2 regions of the Priestia sp. 53B2 genome follow, and region 2 is predicted to be linked to the other one. Evidence: a T-box and tRNA genes for the amino acid it is inferred to sense, from the RefSeq annotation. Region 2 holds a T-box; the other holds one or more tRNA genes.
The links. The T-box of region 2 lies ahead of thrS (threonine--tRNA ligase). A T-box ahead of a tRNA ligase gene usually reads a tRNA of that ligase, here a tRNA-Thr.

Region 1 (4,436 bases), on a different contig from region 2:
TGAAATGGTCGTTAGATTATTTTCTTTGGCAAATTTCTTTGTTACGGTCAATGTGTACGTATTATTAAACTTCATTGGATCTAAATAAACAAGGCCGAATTTCTTTTGAAATCCTTCTTTTGCCTGCTTGTACACCTTTGTTTCATCTTTGCTGTCCGGCTGTTCCTTTAGATGCGTCACAATGGCTGTGCCCGTATATTCAGGGTATAAATCAATTTCCTTGTTACGCAGAGCCTCAAATACAAATACCGTTTTCCCAAGCGACGAACGAAGATTTACTTTCATATCGGTTTGATCTTCAATTAATTCTTTGTACATATCAATTAAAATATCTTGTTCTGCGCCAATTTTCCCTCCGATAACAAGGTCTGATTTTGTTGCGCTCATCGCTGCAAACGGAGAAACAAGAATGAGTATTAATACGATGATCATAATAAACGAGCGTTTTTTGGACCCTTTTTTAGCTGAGTGTTCAATCGTTCGCAGAATTCCATCAAAAATAAGCGCTAATAATGCTGCTGGAATGGCTCCTAATAAAATTAAACTATTATCACTTCGATCAATACCAAGCAAAATTAAGCTTCCGAGTCCGCCCGCTCCGATAAGAGCCACAATTGTCGCTGTACCAATAATGAGTACCATTGCTGTACGAATTCCGGCCATAATGACAGGAAGTGCTAGAGGAAGTTCTACTTTGATTAATCGTCTCCACGAGTTCATCCCCATGGCTTTGGATGCTTCAATTAAAGACGGGTCCACTTCTTTAATTCCGGTATATGTATTTCGTACAATAGGAAGAAGCGAATATAAAAACAGTGCAATAACCGCGGGAAAGGTTCCAATTCCGACAAGAGGAATTAGTAATCCTAATAAAGCGAGTGAAGGAATGGTTTGCAGTACGGCTGTTACGCCAATGATCGGTTCAGCAATGCGGTCATGTCTCGTTAAGTACAGTCCGAGCGGCACTGAAATTAATACGGCGATAACAAGAGCCAGTACTGAAATTTGAATGTGTTCAAGAAGAGCTTGAAACAGTGCATCTCCTCGTTGATCTAATAATGTGCTTAGTGCATTCATTACAGCGTTCCCCCTTCTTTCGTTTTATCAGAAAGAAACGCTAATAGAGTTTTGCGCGTTACAACGCCAATGCGTTTGCTCCCTTTTTTCACGGCTATTGCTTCGTGGTCGTAAAGGGCGTCCATTGCCTGCTGAACAGTGGCGGTTGAAGCTAGCTCTTCAGTAGGCTCTACGTCTGGCTGTTCGCTTTCTTTGACAAACATATCCAATGTCTCAAATAAAGCATTTCCTTGATTTCCAATAAATATTTTTACAAATTCATTTTTAGGCCTTTGAATGAATTCCTCCGGGGTTCCAACTTGAACAATTTCCCCATCTTTCATTAGGCAGATACGATCTCCAAGCGTCATCGCTTCGCTCATATCGTGCGTAACAAATACAAATGTTTTTTTGATTTTTTCTTTTAAGCTAATAACATCTTGCTGAAGCTGTTCGCGGCTTAACGGATCGAGGGCACTAAAGGGTTCGTCCATTAAAATAACGGGGGGATCGGCTGCGAGGGCACGTGCTACACCTACACGTTGCTGCTGGCCACCTGAGAGCTCAGACGGCTTTCGGTTTCGATACTGCTTTGGGTCTAGTCCCACCAAGGTAAGCAGCTCATCAATGCGCGTTTTGATTTTGTTTTTCTTCCAATGTTTCATCTCGGGTACAATGGCTATATTTTCAGCAATGGTCATATGGGGGAAAAGCGCAATCTGCTGCAGGACATAACCGATGTTCCAGCGTAGCTCATGTATGTTGTGGTCCGATACGAGCTTATCTTTTATGTATAGTTCTCCTTCGGTAATATCATGAAGACGGTTAATCATTTTTAAGGTGGTTGTTTTACCACACCCACTCGGACCAATTAAAACAAAAAACTCTCCTTCTTTAATTTCTAGATTAATATTTTTCACGGCGGTCGTACCGTCTGGATATTGCTTTGACACATTCTTAAACGTAATCAAATTATCGTTCACACTCCCTGTTGAAATTTAACCCCTAGTTCCGTGTACCCAATACTTAGAGGCAATAAACATTCTTTTAAGAATATTTCTAAATATGATTCATAAGACATAGTTGAAAAGATACACATGTTTTCTCACACCTTCCTAATAAGGCTATCAAACTGTTAAATTTTTCACAAGGCGGGGAAGAATAATTCGGAGAATAATTTTAAAGCCAACACAAATAAAAAACCTTCTTTCAACAAGAAAGAAGGTTTTTTTCGTATGCTAGCGACAGGGATCGAACCTGCGACCTCTTGCTTACCATGCAAGTGCTCTACCTACTGAGCTACACCAGCGTCTTGGAAAATTATATCACGTTTAAATTGATTTAGGAAGCGCTTTTTAAAAATTTTTTTATTGGTATATTCTCTAATTTGCGTCTTCTGAAATTCGCACTTTCTACAAAGTTCCATATTTTGTGTTAGAATTCCTCACACAAATTGTGTGAATTTTCTTTTTTTATATTACCCTTAGTAAAAGAGCTTACAAAAGAAAGGAAGAAAATAGATGGAACAACAACCAACCATGACCAAATCAAAAACGGCAACTCCCTACCCAAGAGACTGTACGTTTAGCCTAGAAGATTGGACGACGCTCGCCAAGTATTGGTACCCCGTCGCACGGTGCAGTGATGTAACAGAAAAACCAATGTCCGTAAAATTACTAGATGTAAATCTAGTTCTATACCGTACCACACACAAAGTTGTAGCGGCTCGTGATTTATGCGTTCACCGAGGCACACCGCTTAGCATGGGCTGGGTCGAAGATGATGAAATTATCTGTCCTTACCACGGCTTCCGCTATGCAACGGACGGTGCATGCACGTCGATTCCAGCTCATCCCGACGCCAATATTTCCCCCCGCCTGTGTATGGCCGTCTATCCAGTTATTGAACGATTTGGATTAGTTTGGACTTCCCTGACCGGTGAACAAGATAATTTGCCGTACTTCGATGCTTGGGAGGACCCTGACTTTCAGCAAATTGTTTGTCCGAGCTTTGATATTATGGGATCAGCTGGTCGCCAAATGGAAGGGTTTTTAGACGTAGCTCATTTTGCTTGGGTTCACACAGATACGTTTGGCGATCGAAACAATGCCTTTGTGCCTAAATATAAAGTAAGCGACACAGATTATGGGCTTCATGTAGAATATACGAGCACGGTGAGCAATTATTCCAAAGAACAGCAGCATTTAAATCCACCTGATTTTAAATGGCTTCGCGTCTTTGATGTTTATCCGCCGTTTACAGCTACGCTAAAAGTATACTTCCCAGAAGGCGCAGAGCTGTGGATTATGAATGCAGTCTCTCCTATTTCAGCCCGCGAAACACGTTTATTCGCGCCAATCGCTCGAAACTTTGAGAAAGATTCTCCCGTTGAAGGTGTGTATGACTTTAACCTTCGCGTCTTTGACGAAGACCGTGAAATGGTTGAAAACCAAAAGCCTGAAGACTTGCCTTTAGACCTGCAGATGGAAGCGCATATTATGGCTGATCAAACGTCCATCGGCTATCGGAAATTATTAAAGAAAATGGGCTTAAGCTTTAGATATACAAGCTGAAAAAATCCCCGCTGTCTCAGCGGGGATTTCTTTTTTATTTAGCAAACTGCTCGCGTCCTGCTTTTTCCTTTATCACTTCATCTTCACTTGCCGGCGTTGCGCGTTTCATAAACAATGAAAGAATTAAGGCAACCACCACTAGTACTACTGAGATGGCAAACGCATCGTTAATCCCTTGTACCATTGCCTGCATCCCAATCTGTTCTTTCATTTGAGCTGCCCCGGCCGCGGTTGCATTAGCTGCTCCTGCTCCGCTCATTGCATCTTGAGCGAGCTCTTTTGCATGTGTAGCTGTACGGTTTGACATCACCGTTACTAAAAGAGCCGAACCAATAGCTCCCGATACTTGTTGAAGCGTGTTATTCATCGCAGTGCCATGCGGATTAAAGCGCTGCGGCAGCTGATTTAATCCGTTTGTCATAACCGGCATCATCACCATAGACATTCCGAACATGCGAAGCGTGTAAAGCGTAATGAGCGTTGTATACGTCGTATCAAGCTCTAAGTTACTGAAGAAATACGTCGTAACGGCTGTAATAGTTAGACCCGTTACAGCCAGTGCACGCGCTCCGAATTTATCAAATAATTTTCCGGTAATCGGTGACATCACACCCATTAGCAGCGCACCCGGAAGCATTAGTAATCCTGAATGAAGCGGAGAAATGCCTCGTACCGTTTGAACATAAATTGGCATTAGCAGCATGGCTGAGAATAATGCCATTGTGATCACCATTGAAATCGTTGATGATAAAGCAAACATTGGATATTTAAAAATGCGGAATTCAAGCATAGGGGTTTTAAGCTTGA
Region 2 (4,436 bases):
CAAAACCGCATACAATAGAAGCCAGTATAAAAGAAAAAATAACGGCTGGTCCAGCATCATTAGCAGCCACCAAACCTGTTAACACTAAAACCCCCGTTCCTATTACGGCTCCAATACCAAGAAGAGTCAAATCGAATGCTCCTAATGTTTTGACTAGAGATTTGTTTTGACTTTGTTCTAATAATTGCTCGATTGACTTCTTTTTAAATAGTTTTCCCATTGCACTCTCTCCTCTCTGTTGCCACTCATCCCTTAAAAAACTTGAAAATGACATTTTTCCCCATTTGGCTGCGCGTTTTTACTTCAGATACAGAAGTAATTATATAGAAATAATTACTAACTTGTCTATTAGTATACTAATATCATTATATATATTTCAAGAGTTTTTGTAAGCGATTTCTTACCATCACTATATTTTAGATTTATAAACTAAACAAAGCAGTTATCATTGTGCTTATACATAATAAGTTTGAATGAAAATAATATTCTAAAAAATAAAATTATAAGTTTTTAGATAATTTTTTTACTAACTATCTTCAGATATAAATTCCTGGCATAGAGATTATTTACAGAACGATGAATGTTTTATCTTACCGGGTGTTATAATGATGAAAAATGAAGTATATGAAGGGCGGAAACAGATGCTTAACTTACTTATTGGCTGTGTTTTGTTAGCTTTAGGAGTGTACTTTATGTTTAAATTTCTTTTTTATTCTCCTTCTAAAAAGAAGCGAGACCAGCAAAAGGTGAGCAAATTACCTAATGAGAATTCAGCTTCATCCAGCACAAACGATTCGAATGGAATAAGATAAATTTTTTTATAAAATACCGGCGTTTGTCTAAGGCAAAAGTTATACTGCTGATATATATTATCTTATACCCTTCTAGTTCAATATTCCCTTCATTTTGGTGTAAGACAAGATGAAGGGAATCACTATCCGACTTAAAAAATCGGATTTTTCTATTTAGTAAGGTGAATAGTTTTAATAAACTCCGTTTGAATTCATTTCTTTACTCAAGTATACAGCTGAATCTTCAACACTTATTGTTCCAATATTTTTCTTTCCGTGCTTTCGCATGGCAAGCAATTCATTTTCCACTTCTTTATCTCCTATCACGGCCATATAAGGAACTTTCATCATTTCTGCTTCTCGAATTTTCAGACCTATTTTTTCAATGCGATCATCAACCTCAACACGATACCCTTGTGACTCCAGCTCGTGTTTCACTTTATATGCATATTCCACATGCGGCAGTGCAATAGGCAATAGTTTGAGTTGAACAGGAGCTAACCAAAGAGGAAATTGACCTTCGTAATGTTCAATCAAGATGGCCATAAATCGTTCAACGGAACCGTATATAGCGCGGTGAATCATTACGGGACGATGAGGTTTATTGTCTTCTCCAATATACATACAGTCAAACTTCTCTGGCATTAAGAAATCAAGCTGAATTGTTCCGCACTGCCAGCTGCGACCTAAGGAATCTAAAATATGAAAATCGATTTTCGGCCCGTAAAAAGCTCCGTCTCCTTCATTCACCTGATAGTCTAAGCCTTTTTCACTTAACACAGATTGAAGCGACTTTTCTGCTTGATTCCATGTTTCGATATCTCCCATAAATTTTTCAGGCCGTGTGGATAGCTCCACTTTGTAATCGAAGCCAAAATGTGAATAAAAGTCATGGATAAACGCTAGAATGCGGCTAATCTCAGCTTCAATCTGACTGAGTTCTACGAATAAATGAGCGTCGTCCTGTGTGAATGACCGGACTCTTAGCAATCCGTTTAAAGAGCCAGAAAGCTCGTGGCGATGAACTAATCCAAGCTCTGCGTATCGAATCGGAAGTTCTCGGTAGCTTCTTCGCTTGCTGTTAAACAATAAAATGGCTCCCGGACAATTCATCGGTTTAATCGCATAGTTTTGTTTGTCAACATTTGAAAAATACATATTCTCATGATAGTGCTCCCAGTGCCCTGATTGTTCCCAGAGTTTCTGTTTCATCATGATGGGTGTTTTTATTTCTTGATAGCCTGCTTTGTAATGTTTTTGTTTCCAGTAATTTTCTAACTCATTTCGAACAATCATTCCGTTAGGTAAGAAAAACGGCATACCAGGAGCTTCTTCCATCGACATAAACAGCTCCAGTTCTTGACCTAACTTTTGATGATTTCGCTTTTCTGCTTCCATTTGTTTTGACACGTTCATTCCTCCAATATGTTTTTATTCAACAAAAAACCGCACTCATCCCTAGTAAAGGGACGAATGCGGCCGTGGTACCACCCTAATTCCGTAAAATACCCATACGTATTTTACGCTTAAAAAGATAACGGTTTTACCGGTTGCGGTTTCAGTGTATACACATTCCCCGCCGCAGCTCCAAGGTGGTAAATTCATTTCGTTTTCTAAGGGTTCTCAGCCAGTGACCCTACTCTCTGTAAAGAAAATCTAAAAATGATTCATGTCCTTTTCATTGCTTGTATATTCATTTTTTCTACATAAAAAACCGCACTCATCCCTAGTGAAGGGACGAATGCGGCCGTGGTACCACCCTAATTCCATAAAATACCTACACGTATTTTACGCTCAAAAAAGATAACGGTTTTACCGATTGCAGTTTCAGTTATGCACGTTCCCTGCAATAGCTCTAAGGTGGTAAATTAGATGATTTCTTAAGGGCTCTCAGCCAGTGACCCTATTCTCTGCGAAGAAAACAGCATCTAATTCGTGTCCTTTTCATTGCCAAATACTGTTTATTAGTTGTTAAAAGCGATTATAGTGTATAAATTTAACAAAAGTCAAGAGTTATTTTTTTATTTTTTAATGTTATAGAATTACTTTATGCTTGAATTCCCGAAAAGTTACTTAGGAATATCTGGGCTCAAAAAGTTTTTTATTATAATATTGACAACCTACTCATAGTAGTATCAATGACTAGATTTATGACTAATTTTTGTAACAATAAAGGTAAAAGAAGAAAAGCGAGATAAATCTCATGAACCCATATACAGTTCATTCAACTCCTCTACCGGCAACAAAAATATCAAAAAACGGTCACAAGCTACGTGTCCATCTAAAATGCTCGTGGAGACATCTTAAGAAAGCTTATAAAACGAAATGGTGATTTCGGGTAAAACAGAGACTATTGATGATATACTAACATATTATTTTTTTATCACGTAAATATTGGATGAGAATTCATAGAAACTATTTTGTTATATACATGTACGTAAAAACTCCTCATGCATACTTCATGCTACGTTATTTCTTCTTAAAATCCATTCTAATGCTCTAATAGTGAATATTACTCTACTGTTTATGTTATGTACACAACTAAAAAAGCTAATGGCAGCGTATAGCTAACCATTAGCTTTTTAGTTATTTTGCAAATACATGCTGTCCAATTTTAATTGTTTCTTGTTTTCCGCGCAGCCATTGATCTGCCGTTTTATTAGAGTTAAAGAAGAATAATGAACCTTTTCCTTGACCTTGGAAGTTAATTGCTTCTTCTACAGCTTTTTGTGAATCTTTATCTGCAGGTTTATTAATTTGACCGTTGCTAACCGGGCTGTACTGACCTTTTTGATAAATAACGCCTTTTACAGTATCCGGGAATTTGCTGCTGTCGACTCTATTTAATACCACTGTCGCCACGGCTACTTTGCCTGCGTACGGCTCTCCTTTGGCTTCAGCTGATACAAGACGAGCTAATAGTTCCTTATCATTTTTATTTACTTGAATGTGCTGTTCATGAGCGGGCGCTGCAGCAAACGCTGAGTAACCTGCACCAAAGCTTGGGATAAGCATTGCTATAGCAATCACTAGTTTTTTTATCATAAAAATAAAATCCTCCTTGCTATTTCTTAACGTGGATCATATGCTAGCAGAAATATAAGAGGCTTTCATTACGAAAAATTATCCAATTACAAAAGAAATTGGATATTGTTATGCTTTTTCGGCAGCTTTTAGCAGCATAAAACTGCGGCCTGAATTATAAATATTAGTTGCATTTACTTCGTTAGTAGTTTATGATGTAAAAATATAAATAGTAATGATTACGATTTAGGGAAATATTTTAAGAAAGAGTGGATTATTTGGCTAAAAAATCAAAGATAGTAAAAGAAAAGAAACGACAAGAACTTGTAGAAAAATACGCAGAGTTAAGGCATCAGTTAAAGGAACAAGGAAATTATGATGAACTACGAAAGCTACCGAGGGATTCTTCGCCTACTCGCTTGCATAATCGCTGTAAAGTAACGGGAAGACCTCGCGGGTATTTACGTAAATTTAAGCTTTCGCGAATTGCATTTAGAGAGCTTGCTCACAAGGGACAGCTTCCTGGAGTAAAAAAATCAAGCTGGTAAACTTCTAATTAAGTAAAGGACCCTCTTTGCCACAAAAGGAAGAAGCACGCATTATAAATCGTAATCATTACTT

Region 1: it has a tRNA-Thr gene. The T-box ahead of thrS (threonine--tRNA ligase) is inferred to sense a tRNA for this amino acid. The anticodon was not compared.

Annotation. Positions count from the first base shown of each region.
Region 1 covers NZ_JBLZXA010000008.1:160,196-164,631, forward strand. Annotated here, with positions in the region: gene ACN6NE_RS04205 (ABC transporter permease/substrate-binding protein) at 1-1,077, opposite strand, end outside; gene ACN6NE_RS04210 (ABC transporter ATP-binding protein) at 1,077-2,027, opposite strand; tRNA gene ACN6NE_RS04215 (tRNA-Thr) at 2,293-2,365, opposite strand; gene ACN6NE_RS04220 (Rieske 2Fe-2S domain-containing protein) at 2,577-3,629, shown strand; gene ACN6NE_RS04225 (DHA2 family efflux MFS transporter permease subunit) at 3,664-4,436, opposite strand, start outside.
Region 2 covers NZ_JBLZXA010000027.1:554,815-559,250, reverse strand. Annotated here, with positions in the region: gene ACN6NE_RS23360 (amino acid permease) at 1-220, opposite strand, end outside; gene thrS (threonine--tRNA ligase) at 984-2,207, opposite strand; T-box leader at 2,254-2,482, opposite strand; T-box leader at 2,522-2,748, opposite strand; gene ACN6NE_RS23350 (cell wall hydrolase) at 3,378-3,836, opposite strand; gene rpsN (30S ribosomal protein S14) at 4,094-4,363, shown strand.